Regions from separate parts of the Lelliottia sp. RD5 genome, predicted to be linked through region 3. Evidence: predicted binding sites of a transcription regulator. Region 3 holds the regulator's gene; each other region holds the start of a gene.
The links. Region 3 encodes Fur, which represses iron uptake genes when iron is present. Its sites were predicted from a motif close to ATAATAATGAGAACNACTATCAA; they were not measured.

Region 1 (3,124 bases), on a different contig from region 3:
GCAAGAGCAGCGACAGATGCTTTTGGCGTTTGGTGTGGATTACCTTCAAGGCTATCTGATTGGGAAGCCACGCCCGATTGAGGAATTACAGGCATAAAAAAACCGGAGGCTTAGCACCTCCGGTTTTTTCTTCTGATTACAGTACCAAGGCTGCGATAGACGCAGACAGCACGCTCACCAGAGTTGAACCATAAACCAGTTTCAGACCAAAGCGGGAAACCACGTTTCCTTGCTCTTCGTTCAGGCCTTTAATCGCGCCTGCGATAATACCGATTGAAGAGAAGTTAGCGAAGGACACCAGGAAGACTGACAGAATGCCTTCTGCGCGCGGGGAGAGCGTGCTGGCAATTTTCTGCAGATCCATCATCGCAACGAATTCGTTGGAAACCAGTTTGGTGGCCATAATACTACCGACCTGCAGTGCTTCATGCGCCGGAACACCCATTACCCAGGCAATCGGGTAGAAGATGTAACCCAGAATCCCCTGGAAGGAGATGCCCAGTACGGCAGCGAACAGGGCGTTCAACGCAGCGATCAGCGCGATAAAACCGATCAACATGGCAGCAACGATAATGGCAACTTTAAAGCCAGCCAGAATGTATTCACCCAGCATTTCGAAGAAGCTCTGGCCTTCGTGCAGGTTAGACATCTGGATATTTTCTTCGCTGGCATCAACGCGGTAAGGGTTGATCAGGGACAGAACGATAAAGGTGCTGAACATGTTCAGAACCAGCGCTGCGACCACGTATTTCGGTTCCAGCATCGTCATGTATGCACCCACGATAGACATGGATACAGTCGACATTGCGGTTGCCGCCATGGTGTACATGCGGTTGCGAGACATTTTGCCCAGGATATCTTTATACGCGATAAAGTTCTCAGACTGGCCCAGAATCAGGGAGCTGACGGCGTTGAAAGACTCCAGTTTACCCATACCGTTGACTTTGGATAACAGGAAGCCAATTGCGCGGATAATCACTGGCAGAACACGAATGTGCTGCAGAATACCGATCAGTGCAGAGATAAAGACGATTGGGCACAGCACTTTCAGGAAGAAGAATGCCAGACCTTGATCGTTCATACTGCCAAAGACGAAGTTGGTCCCTTCGTTAGCAAATCCGAGCAGTTTTTCGAACATTTCGGAAAAGCCTCTGACGAAACCAAGGCCAATGTTGGAGTTCAGGAAGAACCACGCAAGTAAAACTTCAATGACGAGCAGTTGTATAACATAGCGAATACGAATGTTTTTGCGGTCAGTGCTGACCAGCAATGCAAGTGCAGTAACGACAACAAGTGCCAGGACAAAATGAAGGACGCGGTCCATATTTGCTCCAAATATGAGGCAGGTTTAATTTCCGTGCACATTCTATGTAACAAGTGCAAAGAAAACGAGATCAAGACCACACTATAGTTACATCCTGTGACGAGTCTCAAAAATAGTGATCAACCATACATTTCTGTTATGTTATGTAAATGAGTGAAAAGTTACGTTTGTGTGCTAGGCTTCACAAAAGATGATTCACTTTCGCTGTTGGTTCTAATAATTCCAAAACGTCCTGCCTTGCTATTGTTCTTCACTATCAATGAAATCGCTATAACCCATTTAAATGATCTTGATAATCATTCTCGTTTTGATAGCATGAAACATAGCAAAGGCTATATCTGCAGAGGTAGAAATGAATAACAGTCGCGTTGAGGGTAGCAGTGGTAGAGCAGCGCGCAAGTTGCGGTTCGCATTAATGGGACCGGCGTTCATTGCTGCGATTGGTTACATTGATCCAGGTAACTTTGCGACCAATATTCAGGCTGGGGCCAGCTTCGGCTATAAATTGCTGTGGGTTGTCGTGTGGGCAAACCTGATGGCGATGCTGATTCAAGTGTTATCCGCGAAGCTTGGGATCGCGACGGGAAAAAACCTGGCGGAACAAATTCGCGATCATTATCCCCGCCCGGTCGTATGGTTTTACTGGGTTCAGGCGGAAATCATCGCGATGGCGACCGATCTCGCGGAATTTATTGGCGCGGCCATAGGTTTCAAACTGATCCTCGGCGTTTCGCTCCTTCAGGGCGCAGTACTGACGGGGATTGCCACTTTCCTTATTCTGATGTTGCAGCGGCGGGGGCAAAAACCGCTGGAACTGGTCATCGGCGGTCTGCTGTTATTCGTTGCGGCAGCGTATATTGTTGAGCTCGTGTTTTCGCAGCCGAATCTGGTGCAGTTGAGCAAAGGTATGGCAATACCCAGCCTGCCAACCTCGGAAGCTGTGTTTCTGGCAGCCGGTGTTCTGGGCGCGACGATCATGCCGCATGTTATCTATCTCCACTCGTCGTTGACGCAAAATGCGCATGATGGCACCCGGCAGGAACGCTATTCGGCAACCAAATGGGATGTGGGTATTGCGATGACGATCGCCGGATTCGTTAATCTTGCCATGATGGCGACTGCTGCAGCGGCGTTTCATTTTAACGGTCACACCGGCGTTGCCGATCTTGATCAGGCGTATCTGACGCTGGAACCGCTGCTGAGCCATGCGGCAGCAACCATTTTTGGTCTAAGCCTGGTCGCCGCGGGGCTTTCATCGACGGTGGTCGGTACGCTGGCAGGGCAGGTCGTTATGCAGGGCTTCGTGCGTTTCCACATTCCGCTGTGGGTACGCCGCTCCGTCACCATGATGCCTTCATTTATCGTCATTCTGATGGGGCTGGACCCCACCCGAATTTTGGTGATGAGTCAGGTATTGCTGAGCTTTGGTATCGCACTGGCGCTGGTACCGCTGCTGATTTTTACAGGCAATCAATCGCTGATGGGTGATTTGGTCAATTCGACGCTGGTTAAACGTATCGGATGGATGATCGTGGTACTGGTGGTGGCGCTGAACCTGTGGCTGCTGATTGGCACGCTGCTGGGGTTGTAAGACAACCAGACTGAAATAAGCATGAAAAAGGAGCCTGATGGCTCCTTTTTTGCGGTGACGATATTAGTGGCGATGCCCGTGTCCGTGCCCACGATCGTGACCTCGTCCATGGCCCCGAGGTCCGCGACGGTCATCACGATCGCTCCAGCCTTCACGGTAGCCACGTTCGTACGCCTTGCGGTTATCCCAACCACGGTGACGACCATTAT
Region 2 (3,124 bases), on a different contig from region 3:
GCGTCAAAAACCTGCATAAAATCGAGCGTGACCGCACCGCTGCGCAAACTCCAGACGGCGGCCATGAGGCTGGCGAGTACCAGCAGCAGGCACGTGCTGACTAATCGGCGGGAAGGGGTTATCACAGCCCACCTCCACGCTTACGGCGAACCAGGAAAATCAGCACCGGCGCGCCAATAAACGCACTGACCACCGAAACGCGCAGCTCGCCCGGCACCAGCACACGACCAATAATATCGGCAAAAAGCAGCAGAACCGGCGTCGCCAGCAGCGTGACAGGGAGCGACCAGCGGTGATCGGCCCCCACCAGCCAGCGTGCCATATGCGGCATCATGAGGCCAATAAACGCAATCGGCCCAACGACCGCCGTCGCGCTGCCGCACAATACGGTGATCGTTAATAATCCAATCAACTGGGTACGTGCCACGCGGCTACCGAGGGCGGTGGCGGTGTCGCTGCCGAGGCTCAGGCTGTTGAGTGCACGGCTTAAAAAGAGTGCAACGATAGCGGCGATAAGCACCGGGATCGTGACAATGTGCAACGTTTGTAGCGTACGGATATCCAGCGATCCGGCTTGCCAGAAGCGTAGCTGATCCCAGACATCGGGATTCAGCAGCGCAATGCCGCTCGATAACCCTTCAAGCACCGCGCCGAGCGCCACGCCTGCCAGCGTCAGGCGTACCGGGCTTAGCTGGCCGCCACCCTGACTGCCGGTAAAGGCGACAAGCAACGATGCGGCAAGCGCGCCGCAAAATGCCATCACCAGTTGTTCGGTTGGGGAGGAGAGTCCAAACAGCGCCGCGCCGAGCACAATCGCAAAACTGGCCCCCGCGTTGACGCCCAGAATACCGGGATCGGCCAGCGGATTACGGGTCAGCGTTTGCATAAGTGCTCCCGCCAGGCCAAGCGCCGCACCCGCCAGCAATCCGGCGAGCGTGCGCGGCAGTCGTGCGTCGAGCACAATCGTACAGTCGGCGCTTTGGCATGTTCCGGAAAGCGCGTCAAAAATGACGGATGCAGGCAGCGGTTTCGCGCCAACCAGCAGGCTGAGTGCCATAGCAAGAATTAACAGCAACAACAAAAAGGGCACCGCAACGGCGCGTACCGCGAGAGGAGAAGACAACATAGCAACGTCCATGATTTGATAATGATAGTAATTATCGTTATCTATCTTATTTGGCTATGTTAGCATGTGCCACCATAAAATTGGTAGATATACCCGTCATACTTCACGCTGCAGGCGCGTTGGCTTTCCCCGCTCACCCCGGTCATTTACCAAAGTAATTTTCCGGGGATTTCCTGTGTCGCCGCCTTCCTGCAACTTGAATTATTTAGGGTATTGATAGATCTCAAGGCCTTGTCATGAATCAAAAATCCTGGCTGCTCAATCTCAGCCTTCTCAAGACGCATCCGGCGTTTCGCGCCGTTTTTATCGCGCGTTTCATCTCCATTTTATCCCTCGGACTGCTCGGCGTTGCCGTACCGGTGCAAATCCAGGCCATGACGCAATCCAGCTGGCTGGTTGGTTTGTCTGTGACCTTAACGGGCAGCGCGATGTTTATTGGGCTAATGGTCGGCGGGGTGCTGGCGGATCGCCACGAGCGTAAAAAATTGATTCTGCTGGCGCGCGGGACGTGCGGCGTTGGCTTTATTGGCCTGTGCCTGAACGCCATGCTGCCGGAGCCGTCGCTGATCGCGATTTATGCGCTGGGATTATGGGACGGCTTCTTCGCCTCGCTGGGCGTGACGGCACTTCTGGCGGCTACGCCTGCGCTGGTTGGGCGAGAAAATCTGATGCAGGCGGGGGCGATCACCATGCTCACCGTACGTCTCGGATCGGTGATTTCACCGATGGTTGGCGGCCTGTTGCTGGCGACCGGCAACGTGGCGTGGAACTACGGTTTAGCGGCAGCGGGAACCTTTATCACCACGTTAACCCTGCTGCGCTTGCCGCTTTTGCCGCCCCCGCCGCAGCCGCGCGAACACCCGTTGAAATCGTTGATGGCGGCAATTCGTTTTCTGTTTAGCAATCCGCTGATTGGCGGCATCGCCCTGCTGGGCGGGCTGCTGACGATGGCGAGTGCGGTGCGCGTGCTCTATCCGGCGCTGGCGATGGAGTGGCAAATGAGCGCCTCGCAAATTGGCCTGCTGTATGCGGCGATCCCACTCGGTGCGGCATTTGGCGCGCTGACCAGTGGCAATCTGGCACACAGTGCGCGCCCGGGGCTGATTATGCTCTCTGCAACCGTCGCCTCGTTTATCGCCATCGCTTTCTTTAGCCTGATGCCGTTTTGGGCGCTGGGCGTGGTGTGCCTGGCGCTGTTTGGCTGGCTGAGCGCAGTGAGTTCGTTGCTGCAATACACCCTGATTCAGACGCAAACGCCGGAAGGGATGCTGGGGCGCATCAACGGTTTATGGACGGCGCAGAACGTGACGGGCGATGCGATTGGGGCGGCGATCCTGGGCGGGCTTGGCGTGATTATGACGCCGGTGGCATCAGCCAGCAGCAGTGGATTTGTGCTGGCGATTGTCGGTGTGATTTTGCTGATAACCCTGGCGGAGCTGCGCCGATTCCGTCAGGAAGTGGTGTTGAAGGATAGTGCGGCCTGATGCCCTCTCCCCGGTCCTCTCCCTGGTGAGAGGAAGACAACACTAAAACGGCAACTGAGTTGCCGTTTTTTTTACCTTGCGCGGCTTGATACCTTCTCCCACAGGAAGAGGGAGAAAAGACTAAAACGGCAATCCAGTTGCCGTTTTGTTTTTACTTTTCAGCCCGATGCCCTCACCCAAAAAAGGAGAGGGTATATTTCGTATTTACTTGAACAACGCGTTTACACGTTCCAGCACCAGAATGGCGCTGTAATAATCCAGGCGGAAGGTCTCCGTACCCAGCGCCCAGACGCGTTTGTTTTGCACCGCAGGCAGATGCGCCAGCAGCGGATTAGCGTAGATCGCATCGACATCTTTCTGGTCGCCCGCAAACAAAAATAGCCCTTGTCCATTCAGCCCTGCCGCCAGATTCTCACCACCCAACTGGATAATGTCGTGGCGTTTACCCTGGCTCTTTGAGGTGTTCAGTCCAGCAGGCAGCTCAGCCAGCTGGAATCCGAGCTGTTGCAGGAAT
Region 3 (3,124 bases):
TCGGGCAGGTTGATTTACGCCTGGAAGGGACATACGTGAAGGCCGAAGGTCAGCAGGGCTACTTCCTGCAGCGTATGACGCCGACCTACGCATCTTCAAATGGTCGCCTGGATATCTGGTGGGATAACCGTTCGGATTTCAACGCCGATGGCGAGAAAGCCGTATTCTTCGGTGCCATGTATGACCTGAAAAACTGGAATCTGCCGGGCTGGGCAGTTGGCGCATCTTACGCGTATGCATGGGACGCAAAACCTGCGGATATGGCGACGCCGGACGCTTACTACGATCCGAACTATCGCCTGAAAGAATCCTCATACAGCCTCGATGCCATCTACACCCTTCAGGACGGTCGCGCGAAGGGCACGATGTTTAAACTGCACTTCACTCAATACGACAACCATTCCGACATTCCAAGCTACTCGGGCGGTTACGGCAACATCTTCCAGGACGAGCGTGACGTGAAATTCATGGTCATCGCACCCTTCACCATTTTCTGATGAACACGCCGGCGGGATGATTCCCCCATCCCGCCGGAATGGAGACTGATATGTTGAAAAAATGTGTTATCGTCGCGATGCTTGCATCGGGACTGGTCGCCTGCGCACAGCCGCAAGCACCAAAAGAAGACTCACGACTGAAAGAGGCCTACAGCGCCTGTATTAACACCGCCGAAGGATCGCCAGAAAAAATTGAAGCCTGCCAGAGCGTGCTGAATGTGCTGAAAAAAGAGAAAGCGCACGAGCAGTTTGCGACGCAGGAAAATGTGCGGGTGCTGGATTACCAGGCCTGTATTCAGGCGCGTCAAACCGGCAATGATCAGGAAGTGGCAAAGCGTTGTGACAAGATCTGGCAGGAGATTCGCAGCAATAACACTAAGTAATTCTCTTTTGCCACGCCCGGTTGTGCGCCATCCTGATGCGAGTTGGATGGCGCACAACCGGGTTTTTTATTTTTAGCAGGTCTAGCAGGCAAAAAAAAGCCAACCGTCAGGTTGGCTCAGAGTATGCAAGACGATTATTTGGTGTCGTGCGCGTGATCGTTTTCGCGGCAATCGCCTTCAGCACAGTGACCGTAGAGGTACAGGCTGTGGTTGGTCAGACGGATACCATGACGAGTGGCAATCTCACGCTGACGAGATTCGATAGATTCATCGCTAAATTCAATCACCTTGCCGCAATCCAGGCAGATGAGGTGATCGTGGTGATGCTGTTGTGTCAGTTCGAAAACGGATTTACCGCCTTCAAAATTATGACGGGTGACAATCCCGGCGTCATCAAATTGGTTCAGAACGCGATAAACGGTCGCCAGGCCAATCTCTTCGCCCATGTCGATCAGACGTTTATACAAGTCTTCCGCACTGACATGGTGATTGTCCGGCCCTTGCAGTACTTCCAGAATTTTTAAACGAGGAAGCGTAACTTTCAGGCCAGCCTTCTTTAATGCGGTATTGTTGTCAGTCATGCGGAATCTGTCCTGTTGCTAAACGATTCACTTCTAAAGAAGAAGTGACAGAAAATGCACTTGGGATAATGCGTTTCATTATAGAACTGCCATGCCTAAATGAAAACTGCAAGTCTCAAGCAAAGTATGCTTATAAAAACGTGGTATCGCCAACAAAGTTGAGCGAAGGCATCCACTTTAACCTGGGATATTGTACAGGTATGAAAGCAAAAGTTAAAAATTTGTAGCAATTATTTTAATTGGAATTACCTATCAATGCGGCGCAACAGTTTTGCAGCGCCGCACGATCAATCAGGCATTCAGGATATCGTCGAGGTGAAGTTCTTCGCGGATCTGCTTAACCCATTTGTCTACGCGTTCTGCGGTGAGTTCTGGTTGACGGTCTTCGTCAATCGCCAGGCCCACAAAATGATCGTCATCCGCAAGGCCTTTAGACGCTTCAAAGTGATAACCCGCCGTTGGCCAATGACCGACAATCGCCGCGCCGCGCGGTTCGATGATGTCGCGAATGGTGCCCAGCGCATCACAGAAGTACTCTGCGTAATCTTCCTGGTCACCGCAACCGAACAGCGCGACCAGCTTACCGTTAAAGTCGACTTCTTCCAGCGTTGGGAAGAAATCGTCCCAGTCACACTGTGCTTCGCCGTAGTACCAGGTTGGAATGCCCAGCAGCAGAATATCGTAACCTTCGAGATCTTCTTTACTGCTCTTCGCAATGTCATGGACGTCGGCAACGTCTTTACCTAGCTGTTTTTGAATGTTTTTTGCGATGTTTTCGGTATTACCGGTATCGCTGCCGAAGAAAATGCCGATGATTGCCATGAGTAAAATAACCTCTTGAAACTTAATGGTATGGTGGCACAAATTGTCCACGGATAAGGGCAATCATAGCAGAACAGAGAAGTCAGCGGAAACAGCTATCACGCGGGACTGCACTCTGTGCTACATGAAAGTGGGGTAAGGGCGATTTTTCAGACTTTTACTGTGAATGGCGCAATGCCTGCAGTTGCAGCATAAGCATCTCTTCGATCAGCTCGCTGCGGCTGATTTCACGGGCCTCAGCCAGTTCGCTTAGGGCGTCGACTGCGTCCGCATTGAGTTTTAACTCGACGCGTTTAAGCCCACGACTTTTGTCGCGTTTAAGCTGGTTTCGCTTATTGATGCGCAACTGTTCATCGCGCGAAAGCGGATTGGTTTTAGGTCGTCCCGGTCGACGTTCAGTCGCGAACAGATCTAATGTCGTACGGTCCGTTTGTTCTTTGGCCATGATTCAGAGACTTCGGGGAAAACGAGCGGCCCTGCTATTGCCGGGGCGATGAGCGCGACATCATACATTACTGATATCAGCACGCCAACGACTGGAGGCCAACAGGTGTCCAGTCGCTGACATTTTAATCAAATCGCGTTCTCAGAGAGATAACGGCGGATGGCGCGCAGCACCGCGTCCGGTTTTTCGGCGTGAACCCAGTGGCCTGCACCGGCAATCACATGCGCACGCGCCTGCGGGAATTGCGCCAGCAGCGTATCGCGATAGGCTTCTGTGACATACGGTGAATTGCCGCCGCGAATAAAGAGCGTAGGGGCCTGCCAGGCTGGAATTGGCTGCCAGCCAACAATGTTATCGTATTGATCCCACAGAACCGGGACGTTAAACCGCCACGCG

Region 1: a site for Fur is predicted at 1,614-1,636, ahead of AC0LWE_RS11750 (Nramp family divalent metal transporter). Genes of this name have one in related genera too.
Region 2: a site for Fur is predicted at 1,142-1,164, ahead of fepD (Fe(3+)-siderophore ABC transporter permease). Genes of this name have one in related genera too.

What each region holds. Positions count from the first base shown of each region.
Region 1 is NZ_JBVYHQ010000003.1:159,830-162,953, forward strand. Features, by position in the region: gene AC0LWE_RS11740 (sensor domain-containing phosphodiesterase) at 1-97, shown strand, start outside; gene nupC (nucleoside permease NupC) at 137-1,324, opposite strand; gene AC0LWE_RS11750 (Nramp family divalent metal transporter) at 1,677-2,915, shown strand; gene AC0LWE_RS11755 (DUF2502 domain-containing protein) at 2,979-3,124, opposite strand, start outside.
Region 2 is NZ_JBVYHQ010000004.1:319,964-323,087, forward strand. Features, by position in the region: gene fepG (iron-enterobactin ABC transporter permease) at 1-125, opposite strand, end outside; gene fepD (Fe(3+)-siderophore ABC transporter permease) at 122-1,126, opposite strand; gene entS (enterobactin transporter EntS) at 1,363-2,610, shown strand; gene fepB (Fe2+-enterobactin ABC transporter substrate-binding protein) at 2,815-3,124, opposite strand, start outside.
Region 3 is NZ_JBVYHQ010000001.1:1,472,934-1,476,057, reverse strand. Features, by position in the region: gene chiP (chitoporin ChiP) at 1-497, shown strand, start outside; gene chiQ (ChiQ/YbfN family lipoprotein) at 551-880, shown strand; gene fur (ferric iron uptake transcriptional regulator) at 1,015-1,461, opposite strand; gene fldA (flavodoxin FldA) at 1,753-2,283, opposite strand; gene ybfE (LexA regulated protein) at 2,441-2,728, opposite strand; gene ybfF (esterase) at 2,857-3,124, opposite strand, start outside.